DNA from 3 places in the Paenibacillus sp. BR1-192 genome. Region 1 is predicted to be linked to each of the others. Evidence: predicted binding sites of a transcription regulator. Region 1 holds the regulator's gene; each other region holds the start of a gene.
What was found. Region 1 encodes NrdR, which represses ribonucleotide reductase genes. Its sites were predicted from a motif close to AACACNATATATNGTGTT; they were not measured.

Region 1 (10,483 bases):
GTACAAGGACGTGCGCCAATTCGGAACGATGCATCTATTTGCGCCGGGGGAAGAGTTCCAGCATGCTCCCCTTGCCAAGCTTGGTTATGAGCCGCTGGATGACACGTTTACGTTCGGAACCTTCAAGACAGTCATCGGCACCAAGAAAACGAAGATCAAGGCGGTGCTGCTGAATCAGGCATATGTGGTCGGCATCGGCAATATATATGTTGATGAGGCCTTGTTCCGGGCCAAGATTCATCCGGAGCGGAACGCGAACAGCCTGAAGGATGCCGAGCTTAAGCGATTGTATCATGCGATCGTGGATACGTTGTCCGAAGCCGTCGACGCGGGCGGATCTTCCATCAAGTCCTATGTCAACGGGCAGGGCGAGATGGGGATGTTCCAGAACAGCCATCAGATTTACGGTCGGAAGGACAAGCCATGCCATGCGTGCGGCGGCCCGATTCATAAGATCGTGGTCGGCGGACGGGGGACCCATTACTGCCCGAAGTGTCAGCCGGTCAAGAAGTAATTGAATAGGCGTGCACCCATTCCTGCTCCCACACATATAATGTGGAACATATGTGGAGCGCATCGGCAGCTCTTCTTCATGAATGAGCAGCTTGATGTGGAGCTTTGGAGGAGGGAAAAGGGTGCTCAGTCATATTTTCTCGTCTGCCCTGCTGGCCATGGCGTTAAGCCTGGACGGATTTGGGGCAGGGGTTACATACGGTCTGCGCAAAACAAGGATACCGCTGCTGTCTGTATTGATCATCTCGCTGTGTTCCGGTTTGGTGCTTGGCGTCTCCATGCAGGCAGGCGCGCTGCTGCAGCGGTTCTTATCCCCGTCTGCGGCATCCGTGATCGGAGCTGCCATTTTGATGCTGCTGGGCCTATGGTCTTTATATCAGCAGGTTCGGAGAAGCAGCGAGCCTGAAGTGCAGCCGGCATCCGCCGTGGATTCTTCCGCATCGCTTACGGAAACGCCGGGAGCCATTCATCAAGGGACACCGCGTCGTGAAGTTACCACGGCAGGCCAAGAGCAGCTTCAGCGAGCGGTATTCTCCCTTGAAATACCGAAGATCGGCGTCGTCATTCAAATTCTCCGCAGCCCGACGAAAGCGGATCTGGACGACTCCGGCAGCATCTCACCATGGGAGGCGATGTGGCTGGGGATCGCGCTGTCGCTCGATGCGTTCGGAGCCGGGCTCGGCGCAGCGATGCTGGGTTTCTCGCCGCTAGGCACCGCAGCCGTGGTTTCCTTGTTCAGCGGGATATTTCTGGTGCTGGGCATGCGGGTCGGCCTCCGTTTTGCGGCCAAGGGAGGCATGCGTTTTATCTCGTATTTGCCTGCTTTTTTATTAGTTGTCATGGGTATAATGAAGCTGTTATGAGGTGAAGTCATGAATATCGGTTTAACCGGAGGAATTGCAACAGGCAAAAGCACCGTGTCCTCCATGTTGGCCATGAAGGGAGCGCTTCTCGTCGATGCGGATATCATCGCCCGGGAAGTGATGCTCCCGGGTCATCCGGTGCTGGGTAAAGTGACCGAACATTTTGGACAAGCGATCCTGTTTGAAGACGGTACGTTGAATCGAAAGAAGCTCGGGGAGATGATTTTCCATCATCCGGAGCAGAGAGCGGCATTGAATGAGATTACGCATCCGGCAATCCGGCAGGAAATACGGGAACGGACGGAGGCGTATGAACGGCAGCATCCCGACCGGCTCGTGGTAGCGGATATTCCATTGCTGCTGGAGGCAAGGGAAGCCTATCCTTATCTGAAGCAGATCGCTGTTGTCTATGTCCCGCGCGAGCTGCAGCTTGCGCGTTTGATGGAGCGGGACGCTCTTACCCGGGAAGCGGCAGAGGCGCGTCTTAGCAGCCAGATGGACATTGAGGAGAAGAAGCTTCGAGCGGATATCCTGATCGATAACAGCGGCACGTTGGCCGAAACGCAGCAGCAGGTGGACTACCTGTGGAACAGGTTGGTTCAGTTATGAAGTGGCTTCGTAAAAAAAGGGTGCTGCTCCTGCTGTTCGTTTCTTTTGTAGCGCTGCTGTTCCTAAGTTCCAATTGGATGACCCTGCTGTATCCGATCCATTATAAGGATGAGATCCGCAAACATGCCGCTTATTATGAGGTCGATCCGTTTCTGGTGGCCTCGATCATCCGGGTGGAAACGAATTTCAAGCCGGGCAAGGAATCCAAGAAGGGGGCGCTGGGCATTATGCAGCTGATGCCGGATACGGCGAACTGGGCGATGGAAATGGCCAAGCTCCCGTCGGTGAACCTGCTGAGCGTAAAGAATGAAGTGGATGCGAACATCCAGCTGGGCACCTGGTACATTCAGAATCTGCACAAGGAAATGGACGGCAATCCGATTGCCGCCATCGCCGCTTATAACGCGGGCCCGGGGAACGTCAAGAATTGGATCAACAAGGGCATGTGGGACGGAACCTATGAGAACGTGAAGAGTATACCCATCGGGGAAACCCGGCATTATGTACAGCGCGTGATTTATTATTATAATCAATATACGGATGTGTATAAGGGCGGCTTCTAAAGAAAAAAAGAGCGCTGGACAGGCTCTTACTTCGAGCCGCCAACACTCCTTTTTTTAAGGAAGAATCAATTATTGACCGGAGAATTGACCAGCCAATTGTTGCTCGGCCAGGGTTACAAGACGCTTTGTGATGTATCCCCCGATCGAACCGTTCTCATAGGAAGTCATGTTACCTTGGTATCCGTCTTGTGGAATGGAGATACCAAGTTCTTGAGCTACCTCGTACTTCAGTTGCTCAAGAGCAGCGTTTGCGCGAGGAACAACCAGGTTGTTGGAGTTGTTGTTGCTTTGTGCCATGTTAAGTTCACCTCCTTGGGTTGGTAAAAGTATTATGTCTCGGGTCTCGCATTTTCATAACATAAAAGACAAAAGTTTTGCTGGTAAATTTTTCTGACGCCCATTAAGGGCGAATCACGCTGAATACAAAGGAAGTGAAGACAACTTATGAAGTGTCCATATTGCAGTTATGCCGGAACGAAAGTGCTGGATTCCAGGCCTGCCAACGAGAATAAATCCATCCGCCGCCGCAGGGAATGCGAGCAGTGCAGCAAGAGATTCACAACCTTTGAAATGGTGGAGGAAACGCCGCTGATCGTCGTGAAAAAGGATGGGAGCCGCGAAGAGTTCAGCCGGGAGAAGGTGCTCCGCGGTTTGATAAGGGCATGCGAGAAGCGTCCGGTATCCGTGGACCAGCTGGATATGATCGTATCGGATGTCGAGAAGGCGCTGCGCAATACCGCGGCGGCGGAAGTGGAGAGCCGCCAGATCGGGGAGCTTCTGATGGAACGGTTATATCCGGTCGACGAGGTGGCTTACGTTCGGTTTGCGTCCGTATACCGGCAGTTCAAGGATATCAATATGTTCATGAAGGAACTGAAAAGCCTGCTGTCCAAGGATACGGACGTGCAGGAGCTGTAAGAGCGCCACGGTTCTTAAACGACCCTGGTGCTCTTCCGGCGCTCTCATGGCGCCAAATTCTCAACATCGATAAGTGACATTATATAGAGAAGGAAGAAAGGCACTGCGCATTATCAAAAAAGTTCTGAAAAAGTGTTGACATGCCTGCTGATTTTTTATATGATATAGAAGTCGCTTACGGGGCCTTAGCTCAGCTGGGAGAGCGCATCGCTGGCAGCGATGAGGTCAGGGGTTCGATCCCCCTAGGCTCCATACGAAGAGAAACCCTTGAGAAATCAAGGGTTTTTTTGTTTAGGCTTTAGCCAGTTGAGCACGCGAAGCGTGCGAAACATAAAACCACCTGCTATGCGGGTGGAGGAATCAAGGGTTACACCAATAAGACCATTCCGATAACATTGAGATGTTCAGGTTCAACGGAAGGAATGGTCTTAATGGCAAACAAGAATTATAGCTTAGCTCACACGAAGTGGATGTGCAAATATCACATCGTGTTCACCCCGAAGTATAGACGTAAAGAAATATATAATCAAGTGAGAAGAGACTTGATCGAGATCTTCAAGCGTCTATGTAAATATAAGGGAGTGGAAATCATAGAAGGTCATATGATGCCAGATCATGTGCACATGCTGGTAGCAATACCTCCTAAAATAGCTGTATCAACATTCATGGGATATCTGAAGGGAAAAAGTGCGCTAATGATCTTTGAGAAGCATGCCCAATTAAAGTATAAGTACGGGAATCGAAAATTTTGGGCGGAAGGCTATTATGTAAGCACAGTAGGATTAAATGAAGCAACCGTCGCTAAGTATATTCGCGAGCAAGAAGCACATGATCAAGCAATAGATAAGCTGAGTGTAAAAGAGTATGAAGATCCATTCGGTGGTAAAAGTAGCAAAAAGAAATAAACCAGTTTAACTGGTAAGTGGAAGTGACAAATAACACTGAGCCTGAACAGATTTGAGGTCAGGCTAGCGTCTTTAGGCGCAGTTTGGCAACAGGGGGTTATACCCCAAGTGCAAACCACCCGTTGGACGGGTGGTTCTGATTTTTATAACTTTTTAATATTTCCCAGAAAATTCAATTATTACATGAGCGTAAAAAAAGGAAGTACAACGCATCGTTGATTGTTCTTACTTTATTGTATCGCCTGTAACAGAAGTAGGGGCGGCATCTGTCGCTCGATTTGCCTTAAATCCGGAAGAGAGCAGCAAGACCAAAAATCCACCGGCGACGACCCACAAAATCAAGGCGTTTGAGTGAGCGGCGTCCAGTCCGCCGAAGTACATGACTTCCCGTAGCCCTCCTGCCGCGAACCGCAGTGGAGTCCACGAATAGATCCAATCTCGCGTCGTCTGCGACAAGAACTCCGGAGCCATGTTCAGGAGCGGCACCGAGAAGAACATCAGCAGTACGAGCAGCGGTATTGCACGGAATCCGATCCAATTCAGCAAGGAAGATTGCAACAAGAAGAACGCCGATCCAGCCAACCATAAGAACAACCACGTCTCCCCCGCGTTCGCGAGCTCCATGCCGTACCACGACGAAGCCATCCATATGGTGAAGCATGAGGCTATGCCGACGATCGCAAGCCCCGCGATAGCTTGCAGCGCGCTGACTGTCCATCTCCTTGAACCCGCGGCGACCGCCTTCTGGCTAGCCAGGAGCAAGACGACTCCGGTCACCATGCTGCCGATCCATATAATCTGGGTAAACAAACCCGGCGCATTTCCCGCCGCATTATTCACTCCCGGTGGATGCACGACTTCCTCCTGAACGTTCACCGGTGTCATTAAAGCTTTAGCCGTCTCCATGGGAATTTGCTCCGTTTGCTGGTCCGGTCTGCCCAAGCAGCTGCTGCAACAGTTCCCCATTGATCATGTTCATCGCTTGCCCCATTGCCTGTCTTACGACCATCGAGGCTTGGGTGTTCATACCCTCGTTGGAGATGATTCTCACATTAGGGTGAATCGGCGAGTGAGTCGCTAACGAGAGTAAACCGCTGCTCAGATTCGCAGGAATCACCATCGCTCCGTAATATTCGCGTTTATCCAGTCCATCCCGAGCCTTTTCCTCGGAATCCACGACATGCCAGACAAACGGCATTGCCGGGCTCGACAGCAACTTTTCCCGGATCATTTCCCCTATCGCAAACGTTTCTCCAGTCGGCAGCTCCGCCGGCTTGTCAAGGATAACAAGGGCCACCGGAACCTCCTTTGGCTTCGATCCAAGCACCGATCCCATCATCGCTAACCCGAATACGGTCAACACGATCAGGACGAGCACCATGCCCAGCCACATCATTTTTTGTGTCAGCATTTTCATGATCCACTACTCCTTGTCTCTTTAAGTCCACCATATAATATGGCTGCATCACACGATCACTTCATGGCAATGAACAAAAAGAGCGTTGCTGCAGCAACGCTTCTGTATCTTTTTGATTACAAAATGGATTGCTCAAGTACATTCGTGAAGCGCAAGACATCACCGCACTTACATTTCGGCGATGCCTTGCGATTTAGCTACACAAATTTCAAAATCTACTGTTCGAATTTTTTCGTTTTTCTGCCGGCAGTATGGCCTCGATTACGTCCCAATGCTCAGCGATCTTTCCATCCTCTACGCGGAACAAATCGTAGAAAGCGGTATGTTGACCATCAAACAGACCTTCACTCATTGTAAGGACAAAATCGCCTTGTCCGATTACTTGGTGGACATGAGTATATTGAAACTCAATATTTCTCTCCTTCAGAGCCTGCAAAGCAGCGTGAAGACCGGAAAGGCCGTCTGCAATATGCGGACTATGCTGAATGTAGTGATCTCCATCAAAGTAAGAGGCCAGCAGGTCAGGGCTCTTCCGACCAGCTCGAATGGAGGGATACTATAATTTGAGAATGTTCAGGGATCTTGTAAAGAACCGGGGCTTGTATACGATGGCGATACCGGGAATCATCTTTCTCGTTGTCTTCTCCTATATTCCTCTGTCCGGACATCTGCTAGCGTTCAAGGACTTTCAGATCAGCAAAGGCATATGGGGCAGTGATTGGGTGGGGCTGGACAACTTCCGCTTCTTTTTCTCCAATCGGGATTGGATTCAAGTTACGGTCAATACGGTTTATTTAAATGCGCTGTTCATTATTTTCGAAATGGTCTTTGCGCTTCTCATTGCGCTGTTCTTGAACGAGATTCGCTTGAAATGGTTTAAACGTACGATCCAATCCGTCGTCTTCCTTCCTTATTTCATTTCCTGGGTCGTCGTTGGGTATATGACATTCATTCTATTCAACAATACGGACGGTCTGATTAACCGCGTGCTGAGCATGAGCGGACTTCAAGCCGTCGATTGGTACCAGACCCCGTGGGTGTGGCCGATTATTCTAACCATAACGCGAATCTGGAAGAGTGCCGGTTACTACTCGATTATTCTGCTCGCTGCCATAACCGGTTTCTCCTCCGACTATTATGAGAGCGCCCGCCTGGACGGAGCCACGAGGCTGCAGCAGATGAAATACATTACGCTGCCTTTGCTGAAGCCGCAAATCATCATTCTCGTCCTCTTGGGAGTCGGACGGATTTTCTACGGGGATTTCGGCATGATCTACGGAATTATCGGGGACAACGGGATTCTATTTCCGACGACCGATGTCATCGATACATATTCCTATCGGGCGTTAAGGCAGCTTGGTAATTTCAGCATGTCATCGGCTATCGTGTTCTATCAGTCCATTATGGGGCTTATCGCCGTCGTTTCGTTTAATGCGCTGGTTCGGAGAATCGATAAAGACTCCAGATTATTTTAAGAGGTTGCTCAAAAGGTCATCTTTCCAAGACGAAGCGAGTCATGAAAGTGGACTCGACATCGAATCTTGAACTGATTTTTTGAACTCACCGCATTAATTTAGCGAAATTCAAAGGGAGGTGAATTCCGAATGAATCGTCCGGTTGCTCTGATCCCGCCCCCACGAGTCCGACGGACAAACGGATTCTCCGATAAAATGGCGGTGTTCTTGTTCGGGCTGTTTTTGATTCTATTTGCGCTGGTTTGTTTGTTTCCTTTTTGGCTGATGGTCATCAATTCGTTCTCCAGCACCCGAAGCTTGGCGGTGAACGGATACTCCGTATGGCCGGATGAATTTACGCTGGAGTCGTATCGTTTCCTCCTCCAGGGCAAGCAAATGTTTACCAGCTATGGCGTCACCATTGCGGTAACAGCCATCGGAACCGTAATCGGCCTCGTTGTCACCGCGTTGTTTGCATACGTGCTGGCCCATCCGAAGAACCGGTACGGCGGCTTCCTCTCGTTCATGACCTACGTGCCGATGGTCTTCGGCTCGGGGCTCGTCGGCTTCTATCTTCTGGTCGTTCAATGGCTGCATCTGAAAGATACGTTGTGGGCGCTTGTGCTCCCTTACGTCATGAATCCGTTCTTTGCGTTTATCTTAGTCTCGTTCTATCGCTCGCTGCCTTATGAGCTGAACGAATCGGCTAACATGGACGGCGCCGGAGAGTGGACGATCTTCTTCAAAATTATCCGGCCGATCTCAACGCCGGTTATTGCGACGATCAGCTTGTTCTACGCGCTGCAATATTGGAACGATTGGTGGCTGTCGCTTCTGTTTATCGACAACAGCGATATGTACCCGCTGCAGCTGCTTCTTCGGCAGCTCATGTCGCAGATGCAGCTCACGTCGCTCAATCACGGGAATGTGCTGACGCTGCCGCCGGCGGAAGGGGTCAAGTTGGCAACGGTTTGCCTGACGATCGGCCCGATTATACTCGTCTATCCGATGGTTCAGAAATATTTCGTCAAAGGTCTGACCCTCGGCTCGGTGAAAGGTTAAGTATAAGAGGTTCCTGATAACCTGGCTTTTTGAACACGTATTGTAAGATTTATTTGAAGGGAGTCATTTACATGGCCAAATCAAAACGTAAATTCTTGGCGACGGCGCTGCTCGGACTAGCCATCGCTTTGTCCGGATGCTCCGGATCCGGCGGGGATGCCTCCGCGCCGGGCGATGCAGGGGAAACCGGCGATCCGTCCCTTGAACCGGTCACTTTGGAGGTTGTCATTCCGGGGGCAAAGGGAGCTAACTATGACGAGGTGCTGACCGAAGTCAACAAGCGATTAAAAGCCGAAATCAATACGCAGGTTAAATTTACATTTGTCGACTTTGCCGATCTAAATCAGAAGACCAACGTCATGCTGGCTTCGGGAGAGAGCGTGGATTTGATGTTTGATGCCCCGTGGCTGCATTTGGACACGATGGCTTCCCAGGGCTATTACGAAGAATTAAGCGAACTGCTGGACCAATACGGCCCTAATGTGAAAAAGACGAGGCCGCAACAAATGTGGGACGCGAACAAAATTAACGGTAACATCTACGGTGTTCCCTTGGGAAGCGCCTATACCCAACAGAGATCGATTTTCATACGAAAGGACCTGAGGGAGCAGTTAAACTTGCCGCCCGTAAAGACGTATGAAGATCTAAAAGCTTATCTCTACGCCGTTCGTGACAGTAACTCCGGCATCACGCCGCTCCTCGCGGGCGCTGACGACGTCACCTACAGCTGGGTCAACTGGCTGATCCGGGACGATACCGGCGTCAACATTCGTCCAACGAATTTTGCTGGCGCCAGCTTGATGCTGTATTACAAGGGCAACGATGGAAAGGTCTATAACTTCTTTGAAACCCAGGAACCAAAGATCTGGTCCGGCATCCAGGATGTCCGCCAGCTGTTCGTTGACAAAGTCATGTCGCAGGACGTTTTGACGAATAAAAGCAGCCCGGGAGACATGCAGCTCCAGAACAAAGTTGCGGCCACGCCCCAAATGGCCTTTGGCATTCCCAAAACGTACAACGACCAGTTGAAGCAGGTCGTGCCCGATGGAGAGCTGGAAGCCGTCCGTCTATTCGATCTGACGCCTGGAAAGAACCTATCCAATTACAAAATGGATAATTTCATCTGTATTGTGAAGACGAGCAAACATAAAGACCGTGCGATGATGTTCCTCGATTGGGCCAACCGGCAGGAGAATTATGATTTGTTGGAGCACGGCATCGAAGGCGTGAACTGGAAAGCGGTCGGCGAGCATCAATACGACACGTTGAACAACGATGGCGGCATTGTCTCGTTCCAGCTCATGTTGAATCCAACGTTAGAGCGGGAGTGGGCCGGTATCGACGAAGAGACCCGAGAGTATAGTCAATTCATTACGCAAGCCGACAACTTCACGAAGGATATCATGACCGGCTTCACTTTCGATCCGACGCCGGTGAAGAACGAAGTGGCCCAGTTCGCGACCATTCAGGCCAAATATTATAGCGGATTATTTAACGGCGCGCTTGATCCGGACGAATACTTCGCCAGATTCAAAACGGAAGGCGAAGCGGTGCTGAAGCAAATCCAGACTGAACTACAGAATCAGGTAGACGCCTTCTTGGCAAAATAAAAGGGTTCCCTGTCCATTGAGAACGGCGATACGAAAAAAAGGACCGCTTCCTATACGGAGCGGTCCTTTTCGTTATGTTCTAGCAGCTGCCGGGGAAGGAGGGGACAGGGAACAAACCTGACGGATCGTCGCAGCCAAGTGTTCGGCCATTTGCCGATGCTTCTTGACGGAGGGGTGTCCGCAGCCTCCCATGCCGTCTTCCGGCCGTTTAATGAGCGGGAATTCGACGAAATGAATATTGTTGTCGCCTTCTTCGTTAAGGCTTTTGACGAGAGCCTTCAAATGGGGGGCGGGGCCGAGGGTCATCGGACCGATTGCGCAGAACAATGGGACGGACGGATATCTATTGCGAATAAAACCCGTCATTTTGCGATATTGTTCAAGGTAATCCGCAGGCTCGATGGGCGCGGACCAATCATTGGTCCCGAGATTTACGACAACGAACTCAGGATGAAACGGGTCCATGGCTTCTTGATCGAGATCAGGACAGATGGTTTTCATGAAATAATCCGACATGCGGCCTTCCTTGCCACCGCCGAAATTCTGATAGCATCCCGTACCGGATGCGC
Region 2 (10,483 bases), 3.5 Mb from region 1:
AATTGCCCGTTAAATATCCCGTTACCCTCCGCAGCCGCTGGAAGTTTCCATCCGCCTCCAAGGCGCCGCATCCAGGGCACGCACTTCCGATAATGCCTTCGTAGTTGCATGCCGGGCACCGGTCGACGGGATGGTTAACGGAGAAATATCCGATGTTCTGCTGCAGGGCAAACTGCACGATGTCCCGGAAAGCAGCCGTATTCTGCCTTGCGTTGCCGTCCAGCTCCACATACGAAATCGCTCCGGCGTTGCAAAGCTCATGGAAAGGAGCTTCGGAACGGATTTTGCGGTAGGCGGCCATCGGATAGTACACGGGTATATGAAAAGAATTCGTGTAATATTCGCGGTCAGTCACACCCTCGATCACCCCGAAGGTCTGCCGGTCGAGCTTCGTGAATTTCCCGGATAACCCTTCTGCCGGCGTGGCAAACAGCGTGATGTTCAGGTTATACCTTTCACCGGCTGCATCGCAAAACCGGCGCATATGCCGGATGATCTCGATCCCCAGCCCTCGGCTGTCCTCATCCTCGCCGTGATGCCGTCCGGTCAACGCCTTCAGGCATTCGGCCAGCCCGATAAATCCAAGCGCCAGGGTGCCGTGCTTGATCAGCTCGCGCACCTTATCCTTCGGCGACAGCGCCTCGCCGCCTTCCCACACGCCCTCCCGCATCATGAAATCGGACGCTTTGGCCGGTTGGTCGGCCTGCAGCTCGTAACGGTGAATCAAGCCCTCCACCGCAATTCTCATATAATGATCCAGCTGTTGATAGAAACGGTTCAGGTCCGGCACTTCCCGCTTTCCTTGAACGATGCCATGTTCAATCCCGAGCCGGACCAAATTGATCGTATTAAAGGACAGGTTGCCCTTGCCGCTTAGGCGGTTTCGCCCAAAGCGATCCGAAATCGTGCGGGTCCTGCAGCCCATGGTGGCAATAATCGTGTCCGGGTCGCCCGGGTTATAATAGACGAGATTAAACGACGCGTCCACGTTGACGAAATTCGGATAGAGCCTGCGGCTGGAGCACTCGACGGCTTTCAGGAACAGGTCGTAATTCGGCTCGCCTTCCGCCTGGTTGACCCCCTGCTTGCACTGGAAAATATGCTGCGGAAATATCGGCGTCTCTCCCCCGCCGAGCCCCTTCATCGTGGCATCCAGCAAGGCGTGGGACACCAGCCTTCCTTCGGTTGACGTGCACATGCCGTAATTCAACGAAGTGAAAGGAATTTGTCCGCCGGCCCGGCTGCTCATCGTATTCAAATTATGGATCAAGGATTCCGCGGCCTGCTTTGTTTCATTCACCGTTTCATGATAGGCATAATGGTATATTCGCGGATATGTGTCCTTCAGCTGCTCATTGTCTATGTATATTTCGTGATCCTCAAGAGCTCGTTCATACGGCCGATCCGCTCCCAGCCCCGCTTCTCCGAAGTAGGCCAGCCCTTTGCGAAAATGCCGACGAAACGATTTGCCGACATACGGCGCGAGATCCCAATCGATTTTGCTGCCGGACACGCCGCCGAATTGGCTGTTCTGCTGGGATTGAAAGATGATGGCTACCAGCGCCATGGCGGTCATGATGCTCTGCGGCGGCCTGACCGATCCGTTACCGGTATTGAAGCCCTTGGCCAGCAACCGGCCGAACGGGATGAAGATGCAGTTCGTCGTTCCCAGCGCATACTGGTCCAGGTCATGAACGTATACATACCCATCCCTCACCGCTCTCGTGAGCTCTGTCGGCAGGATGAATTTGCTTGCCATCCATTTGGCGTATTCGGAGCCAATCCGGCTCATTTTTCCGCTGAAGGATTCCCCGTTCAGATTCGCGTTCTCCCGCAGCAGGTCCAAATCGGCTACCCCGATCACATCCCTGCTGATCTTATAAAGCTCTCCCCGCCGCATCCGCTCCAGATCGCGGGCCTCCCTGTAATGTTGATAGGCAGCTGCTACTTCGGGATAACCCGTGCTTTGCAAATGCTCCACAACGATATCTTGAATCTCCTCCACGCTAACCTGGTCCATCCCCGCAGTGGCATGGGCAACCTCATCTCCAATCCGCAACGAAGCATCCTTGCGGGAAACACCCTCTACCGCCATAAAAGCTTTATCCACCGCCTCCACGATTCGGATCGTCTCAAATTTTACCAGGCATCCGTCTCTCTTCATGACCTTCATGAATAGGAACAACTCCTCTTCTTCATATCGTTAACACACTATATATAGTTTTATTTTATCAATTTACATCCATATATAGTTTAGTGCTGTGATATAGGTCACGATGGTCGGTCTTTAAAATCGAATAGGGCTGCACTTACGCTATAACCCCGAAGGGGATAGTGCCCTACAAAAAAACCAGCTAATACTTGTCAAGCATTATAACTTGGTTAAATAATAGAATACTGATATACTTTTCTAAACAGCACAAATAACCTTCAGTGGCGTGAAGGTTATGGGAAAATATGGTTTTTAGGCTTTGTAGGGTTCGCTTTTACTTAGGATGGCATAAATGTGATGGAGAAGCTTGTTGGCGCAAGCGATCACGACCACCTTGTAGGGCTTGCCCTCTTTTCTTTTTTTGTCGTAGTAATCACTGATCCTGCGGTTTGCACGTCTGCGAATCCCGCACTGTACGGCAAGATAGAGTGCTCGCCGTAGTCTTTTTGAGCCTCGTTTCGTGATCCGGTTGCTTGTAGCCGTGAATTTTCCTGAGCTGTAAATCCCCGGATCTAATCCTGCGTAGGCTACAAGTTGCTTCGCATCCTTGAACTGGCTTGCATCGCCCAGCTCTGCCACGATGGCTGCCGCAAGTTTGTTCCCTACACCCGGGATACTTTTGACCAATTCCACTTCAGGCAACTCCCCAGCCAGTTCTTCCATCTGCTTTTCCAAATGATTTAACTGTTTATCGAATTCCAACAGCAGGGAGACCATGCTAGTCAACGCTATGCTCTGGGATCGACTCCTCTCTTGTGTTTTCCAGCCCAACACGAGTTCTTTCAACCGTTTTGTTTTCTCCGTAATCCATCCTTTGGAGTGGGATTTACCTACACATTCAAGGATCAGATCCCCCACATCTTCGACCTTGTTCTCCAAACATCGCTCTAGCACTTTTAATGATGTGGTCGCATACAGATTATGAAATAATCCGATGAAGTCCGGAAACACCTGCTCAAGCAAAGCTCTGCTGTTTAACTTGGCCTGTACGTACATCGCGGTTACAAACTCATGTTGCCTCGTTAAGTGTTGAAGCTCGGTGTAGGTTTCCTCCCACTCTCGATGCGCTTTAACGTCCCCTCGGTAGTACATCTCAGCCAAATGCCATGCATCTGCTGCATCTGTTTTCACCTTGCGAAGTTGCGTACCTTTCGATCGTTTCGCTTGCAGAGGGTTAACGATGTAATGAGTCCATCCACTACGTTTAAGATACCCTACCAGACTTCGATGGTAATGTCCGGTCGCCTCAAGGACAACAACGGGCTCGACGCCACTTTTATGTTTGAGTGTTCCTAACAGTTCCCCTAGCCGTTCAAAACCTTCCGGCCCATGATGAAGCTTCTCCATCCTCCCGAAGGGTTTTTCGCGACCGATAAAGGCCTGGATAACGCTAACCCCTTTGGCCACGTCTATTCCTACTACTGGCTGCATAATAACCTCCTTGATTCGATACCGGCATTCCCACATGGTCTCCAACCCCATAGCTTCGCTTGTGATGCGAGGTCTAAAGCCTCTACCAGCTCAAACATAGTCGTTGGACGGTAGTGAGAGAACCGTTTTTTTGACGGGATCTGCGTCCCTAAGCCACCTTCGTTCTCCCGGCTACCACCATCGTATAATGCCTACAAAAATAGGCCAACCAGAAATCTGGTTGACCTAATAATACGAAAGGCACCTCGGGCGATCGGGACTGACCCCCGTTTGTGAGACAGGGATCAAAACACCTTGCAAGTTTAAGCAGCCAGTTGCCGGAAATGAACCGGCGATTGGTTGTTTAGTTTTGTTTGAATGCGAATTGAGTTATAGTAAGTAATGTAGTTTCGAACGGTCTGCTCGACGATTGCCGTCGTCGTACAGGTTAAACCTTCGAGATAGAACGTTTCAGACTTTAGCGTGGAATGAAACGATTCGATGGGGGCATTATCAGCGGGCGTACCCTTGCGGGACATGCTCATGGTAATGCCTTTTCCCTTTACTGCTTCTTGATAGGCCTGAGATGTGTAGACGCTGCCCTGATCGCTATGGAGCATGGTGCCTGGTAGAGCGGGCAGCTGACCCAGCGTGTCCAGAACAAACCCGGTATCTTGCTTGTCAGAAATACTGTACGCCACAATCTCTCCGTTAAACAAGTCCAAGATACTCGACAGGTATAACGTTTTTCCGCCAAACGGCAAATACGTAATATCTGTAACGAGTTTTTGCATGGGGGCATCGGCTTCAAATTGGCGCTTTAACAAGTGTTCTGCGATGTAAGCTGGCTGCCCTGTAGGTTTGCGTTTCTTCACTTTGACACGACATTGGAGCCCCTCGCGCTGCATAATCCGCTGAACGCGTTTATGGTTAATCTTACGCTCCATCCGAAGCAGAGCCGTGATCTTTCGGTATCCATAACGAAATTTATGCTGACTACAGAGTTCACGAATCTTCTCTACCATGTGATCTTTACATGGGTTCTCGTGGGCGTCCTTCCAGCGATAGTAGGTGGAGCGAGAAAGCCCGATCCATGCACACGCTTGGGTTACACTGACTTCTCCTCGAACGGACTCAACCCACTCCACTACAGCCTTTGGCGACACCTCCTTTGCATTTCCACGAACTTTTTTAGCAGATCTAACTGTTGTTTCAGAAACCGATTTTCCGCCTGTACCTTCTCGAGTTCAGATGTATATTCAGGCCCTTTACCGTAGCTGTATTGTTTACCGACAGGCTGCTCCAACCGATTCCATTGGCCACTGCGATACCATCTCATCCAGGTCTCTACTTGTGTCTTATTTCGTATGTTCAGTTGGTCCATGACTTCTTTCACTGGAATGCCATCCAACCTCATTTCAATAGCTTTCTTTTTCACTTCCACTGGATAGCTGACTCTTGTTGCCAACGCAAAAACACCTCCAAAGTTGTCCCCATATCTTACGACATGGTTGCATTCTCTTGAAGGTGTTTTTAATTTGTCTCACGTTATGGGGTCAGTCCCATCCTTGGATCACCATCGGGTACCTTCTTGATTGACCAATAACAATTTAACTTTCCACAGGCGGCATCGGGGTTGGCGTCGGCTTGGCATAGCCGGTGCTGTATTTCTCGTCGATCGCGGTCCGGATATCCGTTAAGCTCATACCCTCACTGCTCATTTTGGCAGATTCCACGGCAATGTCCAAACACACCCCGCAGCGGGTGCCGTGATCGTCCCACACCACCGTGCCGTCCTCCTGAATCTCATCGATAAAACAGTTCAGGTTGCTCTCATGACCGGCACTTTCCCCGCAGCCGCAGTAACAAGGAATGTATTTCAGGACATCACTCACCTGCGCGGACAAAGCATAAATCGTTTGGAGCTCGCTGGTCTGGCTCTTCAAAAAGGTCGGCAGCTCATCGATCGAAGACGTCGCCTCCTGGATATCCCCGTTGGACAGCTGCGTCTGATGTCCGTGCTCATGCGCCGCCTCGGCTGCCTGTCCACCAACGACCTGCTCCTGGGCGCTTTTTCCCGAACAGCCGCTCAGCATAAGGCCGGCGGACAGCAGCAGGATGACAAACCGTTGTTTCCCTGTTTTCATCATTCATTTCCTCCATTTAATTAAGCTAGCGGCCGTAAATCCCGTTATCGCCGTACGACCCTATTCTTCGCGTCGTAATCGCTGGTTGTGGGCGATCTTGGCTTCGTTCCCCTGCTCCGTGGCCTGATAGAACACCCGGCGGGAGAGCTCCTTCGGCAAATACTCCTGCTTCACGTAATGGCCCGGATAATCGTGCGGGTACTTGTAGCCCACATGTCCCAGCTTAACCGCCCCCGAGTAATGCGCATCGCGCAGATGCAGCGGAACCTCCGCCGATTTCACTTCATCCATGGCGGACATCGCCCGGGATATGGCGGATACAACGCCATCGGATTTCGGGCTCTCCACGGCGAACAGGATCGCCTGGGCGATATTCAGCTTGGCTTCCGGCCAGCCGTTGTTCCGGTAGGCATCCAATGCGCTTACCGCCTGCACCATGGCTTGGGGATTGGCCAGCCCGATATCCTCGCTGCTGGCAGCAATCAGGCGGCGGATGAACACCATCGGGTCCATGCCGAGCTTTTCGACTGCATACAAAAACCAGAACAGCGCTGCATCGCTGGAGCCCCGAATGCTCTTGTGAAAGGCGGACAGCACATCATACTGCGTGGACTCGTCCGCACGCACGGTAGGCCGGCGAATCGATTCCTCCGCCACCTCCAGCGTGATATGGACCGTACCGCTTGCGTCCGGCGGCGTCGTCATCGCGGCCAGCTCCAGCGCATTGAGTGCACGCCGGATATCCCCGTTCGCCATGGCTGCAATGTGCTCCAGCGCTTCCTCATCGGCCTTGAGATCCATGAACCCAAGACCCTTTTCCTGATCGATCAGCGCGCGCCGCATCGCGATCATGGAATGGTCCTTGGTCAGCGGCTGAAGCTGAAACAAAGTGGACCGGCTCATTAGAGCCCCGTTGACATAATGAAAGGGGTTCTCGGTCGTCGCGCCGATAAATATGATGGTGCCGTTCTCCACGGCAGGTAGCAGGGCATCCTGTCTGGAGCTGTTGAAGCGGTGCACCTCATCCAAAAACAGGATCGTTTTGGTGCCGTACAGGCTGCGGTTGCTCTGGGCTTGTTCAATGACTTCCCTAACGTCCTTGACCGTGGCTTCCACCGCGTTCAGCCGAACGAAATGCCCCTTCGTTTGCTGGGATATGATATGCGCAAGCGTTGTTTTGCCGCATCCCGGCGGGCCGTACAATAAAATCGACGAGACCTGGTCTGCCTCTATGGCCCGCCGGAGCAGTTTGCCCGGTCCGATAATATGCTCTTGTCCTATATATTCATCCAGCGACGAAGGGCGCATCCGATCGGCCAGCAGCCGGGAGTCCCGGTCCCCTTCACGCCCGATACTGAATAAATCCATGGCTACACTTCCTTGTCTGATATCGATGCAAAAATAAGTCGTTTCCATTCAATCCATCACGCTCTATCATATCATATTCGAATTCGCCGTGCCTGCGCTGCGGCAACTTCCTGTCCTACGCTTCATTCGTCCCATGGCTCGGATATTGCATTTTATTTTGATCATATCCAACTTTTATCGAACCGGAAGCGTTTCATATAATAGGGAAGCGTTTGAAAAGCCTGATCTGGGGAGAATGTGATGACGACTCGCAAAAAATCCGTACGCAAATTGTATAACGCGGTGATCCATATGACGTTCAGTATACTGGGGCTCTACCTTCATGCCAGCACCTATCATCTTTTACAAGAAACATTCGGCCCCGGTTACCTCGACGATGAGAGACTGGCGATGAACCTGCTGTATGCCGTTCTTATCCTGCAGTTCCTGCTCGGCTTGTACGTCTTCATACGTTCAGCCATCATGCTTTACGAGTACAGGCAGGGAATCCGGGGTGAGGATGACGACGAGGTCTTGTTATGAAGCGTGTCGCTTAACCACTATCCACGAAGGGAGACTATGGAATTGAAACGAAAGCCTATGCGAAAAATGACCCTCTTCATCCTTCTGGCCGCTGCCTGTTCCATCCTTGCTGTCTGGACTTTGATCCGGTTTATCGAAAATCTGGGCTCCTCCTACCAAATGCTTGGTTAAACCCCTAGCAAGCCCCTGCACAACAAAAAAGTCCCGCAGAGGCTAACACATGCTGCCATGTGAATCCCTGCGGGACTTCCGACTCTCTCTATTGACATTCCGGGAGCCGACAGCCGCTGCGCAATCGCACGATTAGTCCGCCGGCCAACCGCTCGCCATGATCTCTGAATTCTCTGCCATGATATACGAAGGCAGCGGCTCCCCGTGCAGCAGCCACAGCTCATGCAGTGCACGCGTACAGCCTACATACATTAGCTTGGCATCCCAAGCTTTCTCCGCGTAATGCGCCCGGTCCGCATCCGCCACCACAACGGCATCGAACTCAAGCCCTTTGGACAAGTACACGGGGAGCACGGAATATCCGCCCTGATACGTTCCTTTGCTGCCATCGATCAGATTCAACATCGGCCAGGACGGGCTTAACTCCTCATGCAGCTCTTTCGCTTCCCGCAAGGTGCGGGTGAGAATGGCTACCGTCCGGTATTCCTTGGCAATGAGCGCCCCCATGGCCCGCTCCAAATCCTTCCTTCTGGCGTTCGCGGCATCATAAGGAATGAGGCGGACGGCATCGCCGCTACGGAATACGGGCACGGCGAGCAGGTCGCTTGCGACCCCCTTCTCCAGTATCCCATTGGCAAATTCAATGATCTCCATCGTGGAACGGTAACTGCGCGTCAGCGCAAAATAAGCCGTTTCCTCTTCCTTGAACAGGGAGCTCATTTCTTCCCATGCGTGCACGCCGCGATACGCATGAATGCCCTGCGACAGATCGCCTAGTATGGTGAAGGAATGTCCTCTTACGAACAGATCCAGCACAGCCACCTGAAACGGAGAGAAATCCTGGGCTTCATCGATGACGATGTGGTCAAACCGCTGCTCTGAGGAAATATCGTTCAGCAAGCAGTGGAAATACAGCAGGGCAGGCAAATCCTCTTCCCGGACCACATTCTTCTTCAGATCTTTGCGCGTTGCGGCCAGTACCTCCGGCGGAATAAGAGCGGAGAGCTCTTCGACCCAGGAGCCGGCCGCCTTGACCGCTCCAAACAATTGCTTATATAGGGAAATCGGCTCAAATTTCGGCCAGCGATTGGCATAAGCTTTTTCGCGTTGTGCCGCTTTTTTCTTCCGTTCTTTCATCACGGCCGCCGATGGCGATTTCTTCAGCTCCATCTCGACCCAGCGATGCAATCTGGCGAGCAGCCGTTCCTTTCGTTTCGCCAGCGGATAGGGCTTATATTCCTGGTAAAACCATTCCGCAATCGTCTCCTGCTTCAGGATGGCTCCATCCCATGGAGAGAAATCCCCGTCCGGAAGGGCCTCTGCTTCGATGTACTCCACGCACCGCCGCACGATATCCATCAGCCTTAAGGAGCCTTTATAGCGCCCGCTCACATTATCGTCGATATCCGGCGTCCCTTGGCCCGGTTCCGTCTCGAACCACTGATGAAGCGTCTGCGCATGATCCTCCGAGGACAGCTGAATATCAAGCAGCTTCGCCGCCCAATCGCCAAAGGTCCGCTGCTGAATATCGCCAACTCCGAGCTCGGGCAGCACATCGGATATGTAATCCAGGAACATGAGGTTTGGCGCGAATATGATCATTTTCTCGGCCGTTACCTGCTCCTTGTACTGGTAGAGCAAATAAGCCAGCCGATGCAGCGCCACCGTCGTTTTTCCGCTTCCCGCCACCCCTTGGATGATGAGGGCGGTGTTCTTGGCCGCCCGGATGATTTTATCCTGCTCCGCTTGGATCGTGGACACGATATCCCGCAGCCGGTTATCCTTGTTCTCACCGAGACGGTAGACCAAAAACTCATCGGATACGGCAGGTCCGCCGCTTTCCCGATTGTACGTGTCCGATACCCGCTCCAAAATTTGCTTGCGGATCACGACGTTTCGTTTTAAATACACAAGCCCCTCGATGATTCCTTCAGGCGCTTCGAATGAAGCCGGATCGGTACCGCCCGTAAAGGAGTAGAATAGACTCGCGACCGGAGCCCGCCAATCAATCACCATCGGGTGATCACCAGCGTCCGCCTTGTCGAAGCCTATCTTCCCGATGTAGAGCGGTTTCTTCGCCCCCGTTCCGTTCTCTTGAAAATCCAGCCTTCCGAAATAAGGCTCCGGCAAGCTTTTGGCGAGGGCCTGCCGTTTCTCTTCCCGGCCTGCCTCGAGCACCTGCTCCGTAAAATCATGGCCCGTGTATACCGGAATACCGCGCAGCCGTTCAAGCTGACGGTCAATTTCAACGATAACCTCGTTTAGCCTTGACTCTTCTTCTTGATAGGCACTTTGAAAAGATTCTGACACTTTCAGTTACCTCCTAAGAACATATTTTTTCGTATCGAAGTCTGGCTTTAGGGCCGTGACACAAAAAGGAGTTCCATTGTAGCACAACTCAACGGGATATACTAGCAAAGCGCTGTCACAGGAATTGTATTGTTTGGGTTTGCTGTCCTATTCGCTTGTCCACGGCAGCAAAAAACGCAGCGTCCATTGCTGGACACTGCGTTTGGTTAACCACGCTCAATTTTGCCGAAAGGCTGTTCTTTCTTTCTGCCTTCCTTTTGTCTATCGTTTTCTCGATCCGAGTTTAATGTGTCCTGACACCCCGTTACAACGAGACGCCGCCTTTTTCGAGCAGCTCTTTCAC
Region 3 (10,483 bases), 340 kb from region 1:
CCTGGGACGCGGTTCGGCATCCCGCTGCTGGAACAGATATACGCATTTGCCCTCTTCGCGGGAGGCATTCCAAATCTGGGCGAGCCGGCTGCTGCCGTAGCCGATATTCTCCCGCTGAATCCGGCCTGGCCCCAAGATCGGCAGCACCGGGGCGTTCCCGTAATAGCGCGCCAGCAGCGGATCCTGCGCAGGTGCGTTGAGCTGGGTTTTGGCTTTGGCTTCTTCCGCCTTGGCGAGCCGTTCGTCGTATTTTTCCGGATCAAACACGAAGTTGAACGACAGCGTTTCGGCGGGAGCCCCGGTACGTTCCACGAACCCCCAGTAATAGGGGCGGTTGGTGAGCATTTTGTCGGCCTGCGGCGACAGTTTCACGGTGACATGCTCGGGCGATTTTTCGATGACGGTGCATTCGGTGGCTTCCAAATAGGCCATGAAGTGCTGCTGCACCTCCTGCGGCGTCATGGTCATATTAGGCTTCTTCCTCTCTGAGAGTTTCTTCGGCCGTGCTTTCCAGCTCGACGTCCTGCTTGATATGGTGAATCGAGTCGCCCAATGTGCTGATGCGCTGGCGGATTTCATCATCATTGCCGGACTCCAGCATGATTTTGTACAGGCTCTTCTCGATCGATTCCTTCTTCTCGAAGCGCTCCAGGATAACGTCAAGCCCGCCGATGACCATCTCGAACATGTTGATCTTCTCGTGCAGCAGGTTCAGGATATGCTCCTCGATGGTTCCCGAAGTCGACAGGTTGTAGATCTTCACGTCATTGGTCTGGCCTAGACGGTGCACGCGTCCGATCCGCTGCTCGACCCGCATCGGATTCCAGGGCAGGTCAAAATTGATCATATGGTGGCAGAATTGCAGGTTGATGCCTTCGCCGCCGGCTTCCGTCGCGATCATGACCTGCGCCTTGCCGCGGAAAAGGTCCATCATCCAGTCCTTCTTGCCGCGGTTCATGCCGCCCCGGTATGGGACGGAGACCAGCCCGTGATCGCGGAAATAATTGAGCAAGTATTCCTGCGTGGCCCGATATTCCGTGAACACGATGACCTTCTCGTTCATTTGCTGAATGAGCTCGATGGCTTTTTCCGCCTTGGTGTTTGCTTTGATGGCCTTGATGAGATAGACCAGCTCCCAAATTTTATCGCGCAGCGGAGAGTCCTCCGGCAGCTTCTTGGACAGATTAACAAGGGTCACGAAGACGGCATCCCGGCTGCTGCATACTTCCCGCTGCAGGGTGACGAGCGACAGCATACTGCTTAAATTTCCCCCAGCTGCCTGATACTGATCTTTGACGAAGGACGTAACGCCGTCGTATAATGACTGTTCTTCAGGCGAAAGGCTGAGTCCCACGTTGCGGACGGACCGCTTCGTGAACTTCACTTCGCCTTCGCCCCGACGGTTGCGGATCATGACCTTGGACAGCTCATCCTTGAGCTGGTCTTGGTTCTTCGGTCTTCGTTTATCCACGACAAAATTTGCGGCAAACTGTCCCTGGCCGCCAAGCTGGCCCGGTTTCAGCAGCGTGATGAGATTGAAGAGCTCGCTGAGGTCGTTCTGCACCGGCGTGGCGGTGAGCAGGAGACAGTATTTTTTGCGCAGCTTTTGGATGAATTGATAATTGGATGTTTTCTTGTTCTTGAGCTTGTGGGCTTCATCGATGATGAGCATGTCGTATTCCTGGTTCAGCAAAATCTCCTGATGCGGATCGCGCTTGGCCGTATCCATGGAGGCGACAACGATGTCATTGCCCCAGGAGTACGCTTTTTTCTGCGCGACCGCGGGAATGCCGAACTTGGAGTTCAGCTCGCGGACCCATTGGAGAACCAGGGAAGCAGGTACGAGAATCAGCACTTTGGATACCAGTCCGCGCACGATGTATTCTTTTAAAATAAGACCGGCTTCAATCGTCTTGCCAAGTCCCACCTCATCCGCCAAAATGGCTCTGCCCGACATCTCGAACAAAACGCGTCTTGCGGTATCGGTCTGATGGGGGAGCGGGGATAAACCGCCAAGGTGCTTGAGGCACTGCAGTTCTTCAAAGCTTGTAACAAGGCGCGATTTCTCGCCCTCAACGGCAAGCTGGGCCAGACGATAGTCACCCCAAGGGCCTCCTTTGTCCAGTCGGCCAGAGAGATCGTCAAACCAAGAACGGTCGATCTGCAATGGAACGGGAAGGCGCGGGTCGAAAATCATGCCTGAGTCGGCAGATGGCTGTTGGTTCATGTCGATCTCCTCCTGTGATGAAAGATTCCGGGCCAACGGTGTATATGTAGTATGGACGAAAAAAGAAGTCTTCATAACCTTGCACGGATTCGGGAGCCGCGGAATACCCTATAGAGCGCACGGCTGCTGGAATTGGATATTTTCATCCTTTTTTTTCATAGGGATCAGCGAAAAAGAGAGCGAGAGGAAGAAAGCGGAAGCTTGCGCGCGGGAGCTTGGAACTGTCGGCTTAATTTTCACATTATCGGCATAGTTAACCTATATATAGTGTAGTATAATGAATAAATAGCACTATATGTGGTGTATATTGTGGTTTTGGATGTTTGACCGGCTACATAACAGGTTATGTTGTTGGTGAGCACATACTTGGGAATCTTTTAAATTTTATATCTTATATAGGAGGTAGTTGCACTTGAGTACGATGCAGAATCAGCGGCTGGAAGGTTTAAGCGAGAAGATCTTTTTGGACCGGTATGCCTGGAAGGATGCGGACACCAACAACGCCAAGGTCGGCGACGTGGTGCTCGTGCTGACGAAGGATGATCCTAAATTTCCGACCAAGGAAGTCGGCGAAATCGTGAAACGCGAAGGCCGCAAGGTCACCGTGAAGACACGGAAGGGCGAGTTTGTGGAGTCGGATGTGGAGAAGCTGACGTTAACCATCGAGAAAACGCCGGAAGAAATGTGGGATCGACTCGCGGCCGCCATGTCATCGGTTGAGGCAACGCCGGAACTGCAGGAAGAGTGGCGCGGGAAATTCCGCGAGATTCTGGATGATTGGAAGCTGGTGCCGGGCGGACGGATTGCGGCCGGAGCGGGTGCAAGCGATGAATTGACGCTGTTCAACTGTTACGTCATTCCTTCCCCGAAGGACAGTCGGGGCGGCATCATGGAAACCCTGAGCGAGATGACCGAGATTATGGCGCGCGGCGGCGGTGTCGGCATCAACTTGTCTTCCCTTCGTCCTCGGCGCGCGATCGTTAGAGGCGTGAACGGCTCCTCCAGCGGTGCGGTATCGTGGGGCGGATTGTTCAGTTATACGACAGGCCTGATCGAGCAGGGCGGAAGCCGCCGCGGCGCGCTCATGCTGATGATGAACGATTGGCACCCGGACGTGGAGGATTTCATTACGGTGAAGCAGACGATGGGACAAGTCACGAACGCGAACCTGTCGGTATGCGTCAGCAACGCTTTCATGAAAGCCGTGAAGGAAGACCTGGACTGGGAGCTCGTGTTCCCGGATACCACCGATCCCGATTACGATGAGCTGTGGGACGGCGATTTGGATAAATGGAAGAAAGCCGGACGCAGCATCATTCCATATAAAACGGTTAAAGCACGCGAGGTATGGCACACCATTATCGAATCCGCATGGAAATCGGCAGAGCCGGGCGTGGTCTTCATGGAATACTACAACCAGATGTCCAACAGCTGGTATTTCAACCCGATCATCTGTACCAACCCTTGCGGCGAGCAGGGACTTCCGGGCTGGGGCGTATGCAACCTGTCCGCGATGAACCTGTCGAAGTTCTACGATGAAGCGAATCATGACGTTGCATGGGATGAGCTGGCTACGACGACGCGTTACTCCGTGCGTTTCCTGGATAATGTCATCGACCGGACGCCTTACCATTTCGAAGAAAACGAATTGAACCAGAAAAAAGAGCGCCGCGTAGGCCTCGGAACAATGGGTCTGGCCGAGCTGATGATCAAGCTGAACATCCGTTACGGCAGCCCGGAATCGCTGGAGTTCCTGGATAAGCTGTATGGCTTCATCGCGCGCGAAGCGTATCTTGCATCCGCGGATATTGCCGAGGAGAAGGGCTCGTTCCAGGCATTCGATGCCGAACTGTATCTCCAAAGCGGCTTCATGAAAAATATGGCCGAGGTGTATCCGGAAGTTGCCGAAGCGGTCCGCAAAAAAGGCGCCCGCAACGTTACCGTCATTACCCAAGCGCCGACGGGAAGCACGGGTACGATGGTTGGAACTTCGACGGGCATCGAGCCGTACTTTGCCTTCAAATACTTCCGTCAAAGCCGTCTCGGCTTCGACGAGCAGTTCGTGCCGATTGCTCAGGATTGGCTGGACAGCCATCCGGGCGAAGAGCTTCCGGACTATTACGTCACCGCGATGAGTCTCTCCGCCGAGGATCACATTCGCGTGCAGGCGGCGATTCAGCGCTGGGTGGACAGCTCCATCTCGAAGACGGCGAACTGTCCGTCCGACTTCACGGTTGAAGATACGAAACGCCTGTATGAGCTGGCATTCGATCTGGGATGCAAAGGCGTAACGATCTACCGCGACGGCAGCCGCGACGTGCAGGTCCTGCAGACGGAGAAAAAAGAAGACAAAGCCGCCGAAGCGACAACAGCTTCTACCGCGGAAGCGGCGCTGGAGCAAAGTGCGGCAGGCCAAGCCGCTGAGGAAACGGCGAGCGTGGAGCCGGCTGCTGCAAGCATGGCCGTGACAGCCTCGCCGAGCAAGAGCGGACTGGATAAACAATACAAGAAGCGTCCGCAAGTGCTGCGCGGCGCAACCTATAAAATGAACACGCCGTTCGGCATGGCGTACATCACGATCAATGATCTGGACGGCATTCCAAGCGAAATCTTCCTGAACGTCGGCAAAGCCGGATCGGATGTGTTCGCGATGGCGGAAGCCCTGGGCCGCGTATGCTCACTGTTCCTCCGTTACGGAGACCACGGCAACAAGGTGGAGCTGCTGATCAAGCACCTCAAAGGCATCGGCGGCACCGGCGCGATCGGCTTCGGCGCGAACCGCGTCGAGTCCATCGCCGACGCCGTGGCGAAGGCGCTCGAGACGCACGTGGCCAACAACGCCGAGGCGGATCATGACCATGATCCGGCACCGGTCGCAGCCACGATGGCGCCTGCCGATGCAGGCGAAGGCGGGGCAACGGCAGCCGCGGGCCACGGCGGACATGGCACGCACGCAGGCGGCAGCATGTCGCTGGATCTGTGCCCGTCCTGCGGCGGGGCATCCTTGATTAACATCGAGGGATGCAAGACGTGCGGGAACTGCGGGTATAGTAAGTGCTCTTAAGGAAGTCGTAGAGATGAGCTGCTCCCTCCTAATTGAGATGAATCACGAATACTGCAAAATCAGCTTAACAATGGTCACTAATGTTGAGAAAAGTTCATATTATTTATTAAAATGCATAATTATTAGTTTGTGTATAATTATGCGATAATTTGCATTTTAATTCTCGTGCAAGGTTGTCCACAGATGTATAAAGTATGGGTTTTATGACAAAACTAAATATGTGACTAAGCGTGGTCACATAAACAAGCGATTATCGAGAAGGCGGTTTAAATCTTTTTCTCGATTGATCGCTTGTTTTGTTGTAATGATGAAAGAAACAGGTGAAGCGGGTGATAACTTGACTCTTTTGAACGATTCCGAAAAAGTCGCATTTCTTATCGCTGTATTGGAATGTCATATTGATAAATTGCCGAGTAAAGAAACTTTTCTAAATTATCTTGAATCGATCCGAGCTTTTTTAAAGACGAAAGATCCAAATTCTTCAAAAAGCAGCATATTCCAATTGTGAGCTATTCTTGAAGAACATTTCTCATGAGTTGAAAAGTCAAATTACTTCAAAACAAGCGATTGGTTCTTTAATAGCTGCCTTGGATAAAGTCGGTTTTTCTGATTCAATGGACGCAGTGGCAGTCGTTATTGAGTTTGAAAGTTCTCCAAATCAACTACCTAAGAATAAGGCTGAAACATTATATACCAATCGCTGGTGATAGAGTACTGAAAAAGTGGGCATTCATGGATTATGTAACTTGGTAAACAAAGAGGAAAAGAACTTATAAAGTTAACTTTTTTGAATATGCGGGGATACTCAGATCAAGATATTAAAATACTACGTCACATTGGTGGATTTGGAACATGTAAAACATTCAATCAAGTTTGTCCCATTTGCTTGAGGGAAAATCCTTATACAACTTGTCATGAAACACTCGATCTTATTGATGATGAAATGCCCTAGTTGTAACCGTAACTTCGGCAAGCCGGATTTCGCAAACGGATTGGCTTCAGATGCGCCCATCTATTCCAACTCGTTTTCATGCTCCTTTTGTTTCATCAGAAGAATTGGTTTCGTTTGCTCGAGAGCAGTAAAGGGGATTTCCCGGCAAAGACGCCGTCTATCGCTTCCTCAATCACACCGGCTTTGCTTGGCGTCGCTTTCTGACGCTGCTCGGGACGGCTACCATGCAAAAGGTTGATGCTCTGACCTCGGAAAATCGCGACTCCGTCTTCATCGTCGACGATTCCATGTTTGAGCGTGGCGCAGCAACGTTGTCGAGCTGCTAGCCCGGTTTAAGGATAATGCTTCCGGCACATTTTACAAGGGTTTCCGCATGCTGACTGTGGGATGATCTGACGGCCATACCTTCGTGTCGCTGGATTTTTCGCTGCTGAGTTCCAGTAAATCGGCGATCAATGGCATGAATGAAAACATCGATAAACGTTCGCATGGCTACAAACGCCGGCAGGAGGCGTTGTTGCATCCCCTCAGGTCATCATGTGTCAATGCTGGATCGGGCGCTAAAGGCTGGGGCCACGGCCTCCTACGTCTTAATGGACAGTTAAGTTTACCCATGCGCCGCTCATCGGCGAAATTGTCACTCGCGGCCTGGATGTGATCGGAATGGTCCAAGAACGACAACAAGCACTTCCTGATTCAAGGCCAGAAGCTGACGTTAAAATAATTGTACGCGGCTGCGTCTCCCGTCGTAAGTACGAAACGCGGCATTCTCGAAGAAAAACGAGTGGCTGGCGATTTTGGACGACCGATCTTACCCTCACCGTAGAAGAGATCATTCGGATTTACGCGATGCGCTGGGACATTGAGGTCTTCTTCAGGTGCACCAAATCGCTGCTTCGCCTGCAAAAAGAGTTTCAATGCCGTTCCTACGATTTGCTGACCGGCCACACGGCGATTGTGTTTTGCCGATACATACTGCTGGCGTGGCAGCACCGGAAAAGCACGGATGCGCGTTCCTTTGGCGGATTATTTTATTTGTTGTGCGACGAAGTCGGTACGCTCGATTGGGTCGTTGTTCTGCAACAGCTGCTGGATTTGATCAACCAAGTAGCCCAAAAAGCCCGTAAGAAGATTTCCGCTCTTATTCAGCGTCACTCCATCAATGGATTGCCGCTTTACCCAGTTACATTAAGGCTTGTTTGGCGATTTTATGCTGCGAAAGTTGAGTTAGAATGTATGGGAGACCACTGCAAAAACATCGCCCAATATATTAGATATGGAGAATAGGACGGGGCGCTGCGGGAAAAATATTAAAAAAATAAGGGGGTGGGCGCGTGGTAACCCTTCCTGATGGGACAACTTTGCCCAGAATCGGTCAAGGTACGTGGTATATGGGGGATGAGCCGTCCAAGAAAAATGAAGAGCTTCGCACGTTAAGACGCGGTGTGGAGCTTGGATTGAACCTGATCGATTCGGCAGAAATGTATGGCGATGGCAGATCCGAGTCCTTGGTTGGAGAAGCGATCGAAGGGATACGAGATCAAGTGTTTCTGGTATCCAAAGTGTACCCGCACAACGCGGGTCTGAGCCGCATCGTCGGCAGCTGCGAACAAAGCTTGAAGCGGTTAAAGACGGACCGTCTCGACCTTTATCTTCTTCACTGGAGAGGAAGTATTCCTCTAAGCGAAACGGTAGAAGCGATGGAGCAGCTGGTCGAAGCGGGGAAAATTTTGCGATGGGGCGTCTCGAACCTGGACACGGATGATATGAAAGAACTGTTCGACGCGGCGCGAGGGACGCATTGCATGGTCGATCAGGTGCTGTATCATCTCGGTTCCCGCGGCGTAGAATACGACCTGCTTCCTTGGTTGAGAGAGCAAAAAATCCCGACGATGGCCTACAGTCCGCTCGCCCAGGCGGGCACTTTACGAAGAGGGTTGGTTGAGCATCCAGCGGTTAAGGAAATTGCCGATCGACATGGTGTGAAGCCTCTTCAGATTCTCTTGGCTTGGTGCATTAGAAGCGGTGACGTAATTGCCATTCCTAAGGCGTCGACAGCAGTGCATGTCGAAGAGAATGCGGAGGCGGAACGTATTAAGCTTACCGAGGAAGACTTGGGGATGTTGGATGAGGCGTTCCCCAAACCGACTAGAAAGGTTCAGCTCGACATTATTTAAGAAAGCCTTCACATGAAAGTTCCCGCAGGTTAGATTTGAGGTATTCCCGAATTTCAAACCGCTGCTTTTCCGTCAGTTTCGACAACTGCAGCATATCTCTCCATGTTCTCTCTTGTAGTACCTGGGCACGATGAGTGAACTGTGACCCGGATTGTGGACGGTTAAAAAGAAACAGCCCTAAGCCTAACCAGCAATTAGATGACCTCTGATTCTTCGGGGGTCATCTTTTTTCAGTACGCCCAGCATGGGCGTCATCTCTAGGGTGAAAGCCCGAACGGGGGCTGGCGAGCGCCTACTGTTAGCCAAGGGCAAAGGTGTCTGCCGCGAGGCAGAATCTGAAGGAAGCCGGAGGCAAAAGCACGGGCCAAGGTACACGAACTGAATTTGAGGAAGGGATAGCCGGATGAGCTGCCTGAACACAGCGAAATCCCAAGCCGCCAAGAGATATTCCTGTAAACTCTCCTGTATCAAATTCACGCGCGACTATATATAATTGTCTTCCCAAATCTGCAAAGACTTTCTCGCGAACCAGATCAAAACTTACTTCGAAGCTGTACCAAGTTCTTCTAAGGCTTTAACAATACTTGTAGTTTACCAACCCAAATTTCGCTGAGCGAAATTCGTCTTAAAAGTCATGTCGTTGCAGGCTTCCAAGGCGATCAGATAACTGGACTTGTTAATAGAAAAACACCGCTTCGTTTGCAAAAGTGAGAGTTTCGAGCAATCACTTTAACCTAATGATAGCCCATCCATCCGAATTGATTAATATACCTAACGAACTAAAGCCAGCGTTCCAAGAATTGAAAGTCATGCAGCATTTGCAACAAGCTGGGTTCCGTAAATGCTTAGGCTTTAGCTGCGCCCGGCTGTTCCAACTCGTCTTCGTTCTGTAGTTCCATCAGAAAAACTGGTTTCGCCTGCTTGAGAGCCGCAAGGACGATTCCATGCTTGGCAAAGCTGCGGTTTATTGCTTTCTCAATCATGCCGGCTTTGAATGGTGTCGTTATCTGACCTCGCTTAGCGTAGCCACCATGAAAAAGGTGGAAAAGATGGATGCGCTGATGTCTGAGGATCGGGATACCGTCTTCACCGTCGATGATTTGATGTTCGAAAAGTTAACCTATATGCTAATGTTGGCGCGAGGGATAGTACGGTAATCCCGTGCTAAAGCGCTTCATTTGTCCGAAAGCTCATTCGAAACCCTGATCAACTTGGTATCCTCGCAAAGACAATATTCATGCACAAAGAGAATGTTGCAGAAGATTGTCGAGCCATGGCATAATGTGGTGAAGATTAACAATTGGAATGGCAAACCCGTTGAAAGATGGGGACGTAAAGCCATGGATCTAATACGCATGTGCGTTATGGTTGCAAGGTGGCCGTGTGTTGCGTTTTTTTTTGCGTTGTCTCGAGTCTGTTGTTGGGGATTAGAGTGGCGAGAATAGCGATAGCCCCCCGTAATTCGATAAATTCATCCACGATACCACAGGTACTTTGCCGTCTCATCAACTACACGAGTAGGGGTAGGTAACAATGGGGATTCAACAATTAGAGAAAGATTTAAGAGAAGCACTGGAACGTCAAGAGTTCCAACTGTACTACCAGCCAAAATTGGATTTGGCTTTGGGGAAAATCACAGGCGTTGAAGCATTGATCCGGTGGGAGCATCCAGAACAGGGACTGCTTACTCCAACACAGTTTATTCCCCTCGCAGAAGAGACTAATCTGATTTGCCCCATCGGGGAATGGGTGTTGCGAACCGCTTGTACTCAGAGCAAGGCATGGCAGGATGCAGGTGCCCCAACACTTATAATGGCAGTCAACCTCTCTGTACGTCAACTTTATCAACCTGATTTTTTGGAAAGTGTAGAAAGTATTTTGTATGAGACAGGGCTTGTTCCATCGTATCTGGAGCTTGAAATTACGGAATACATGACGATGGAAATTGTCCGAATTGCTCCAATTCTAAGACAATTAAAAAATATCGGTATAAAAATCAGTTTGGACGACTTCGGGATAGGGTATAGTTCCCTGTATAATTTCAAAGATTGCCGATTGACATT

Region 2: P0X86_RS08580 (anaerobic ribonucleoside triphosphate reductase) is a predicted target of NrdR. The motif match lies at 2,208-2,225, and genes of this name have one in related genera.
Region 3: P0X86_RS23265 (adenosylcobalamin-dependent ribonucleoside-diphosphate reductase) is a predicted target of NrdR. The motif match lies at 2,515-2,532, and genes of this name have one in related genera.

What each region holds. Positions count from the first base shown of each region.
Region 1 covers NZ_CP120718.1:5,493,917-5,504,399, reverse strand. The annotation lists gene mutM (DNA-formamidopyrimidine glycosylase) at 1-514, shown strand, start outside; gene P0X86_RS24785 (MntP/YtaF family protein) at 636-1,376, shown strand; gene coaE (dephospho-CoA kinase) at 1,386-1,985, shown strand; gene P0X86_RS24775 (lytic transglycosylase domain-containing protein) at 1,982-2,548, shown strand; gene P0X86_RS24770 (alpha/beta-type small acid-soluble spore protein) at 2,618-2,845, opposite strand; gene nrdR (transcriptional regulator NrdR) at 2,993-3,466, shown strand; tRNA gene P0X86_RS24760 (tRNA-Ala) at 3,646-3,718, shown strand; gene tnpA (IS200/IS605 family transposase) at 3,898-4,371, shown strand; gene P0X86_RS33205 (hypothetical protein) at 4,597-5,277, opposite strand; gene P0X86_RS33200 (YhgE/Pip domain-containing protein) at 5,264-5,788, opposite strand; gene P0X86_RS24745 (nuclear transport factor 2 family protein) at 5,997-6,275, opposite strand; gene P0X86_RS24740 (ABC transporter permease) at 6,358-7,263, shown strand; gene P0X86_RS24735 (carbohydrate ABC transporter permease) at 7,393-8,304, shown strand; gene P0X86_RS24730 (extracellular solute-binding protein) at 8,376-9,914, shown strand; gene P0X86_RS24725 (SGNH/GDSL hydrolase family protein) at 9,987-10,483, opposite strand, start outside.
Region 2 covers NZ_CP120718.1:1,992,575-2,003,057, reverse strand. The annotation lists gene P0X86_RS08580 (anaerobic ribonucleoside triphosphate reductase) at 1-2,173, opposite strand, end outside; gene P0X86_RS08575 (IS110 family RNA-guided transposase) at 2,465-3,643, opposite strand; one part of gene P0X86_RS08570 (IS3 family transposase) at 3,946-4,796, opposite strand; one part of gene P0X86_RS08570 (IS3 family transposase) at 4,796-5,090, opposite strand; gene P0X86_RS08565 (PCYCGC domain-containing protein) at 5,233-5,772, opposite strand; gene P0X86_RS08560 (replication-associated recombination protein A) at 5,830-7,137, opposite strand; gene P0X86_RS08555 (hypothetical protein) at 7,378-7,659, shown strand; gene P0X86_RS08550 (HelD family protein) at 7,963-10,140, opposite strand; gene P0X86_RS08545 (tRNA threonylcarbamoyladenosine dehydratase) at 10,445-10,483, opposite strand, start outside.
Region 3 covers NZ_CP120718.1:5,156,989-5,167,471, reverse strand. The annotation lists gene P0X86_RS23275 (YqhG family protein) at 1-468, opposite strand, end outside; gene P0X86_RS23270 (DEAD/DEAH box helicase) at 470-2,227, opposite strand; gene P0X86_RS23265 (adenosylcobalamin-dependent ribonucleoside-diphosphate reductase) at 2,649-5,291, shown strand; gene P0X86_RS23260 (hypothetical protein) at 5,807-5,998, shown strand; gene P0X86_RS23255 (transposase) at 6,907-7,530, shown strand; gene P0X86_RS23250 (aldo/keto reductase) at 7,578-8,420, shown strand; partial or broken gene P0X86_RS33335 (IS4 family transposase) at 9,158-9,535, shown strand; cyclic di-GMP riboswitch class I at 9,718-9,804, shown strand; partial or broken gene P0X86_RS23240 (putative bifunctional diguanylate cyclase/phosphodiesterase) at 9,954-10,483, shown strand, end outside.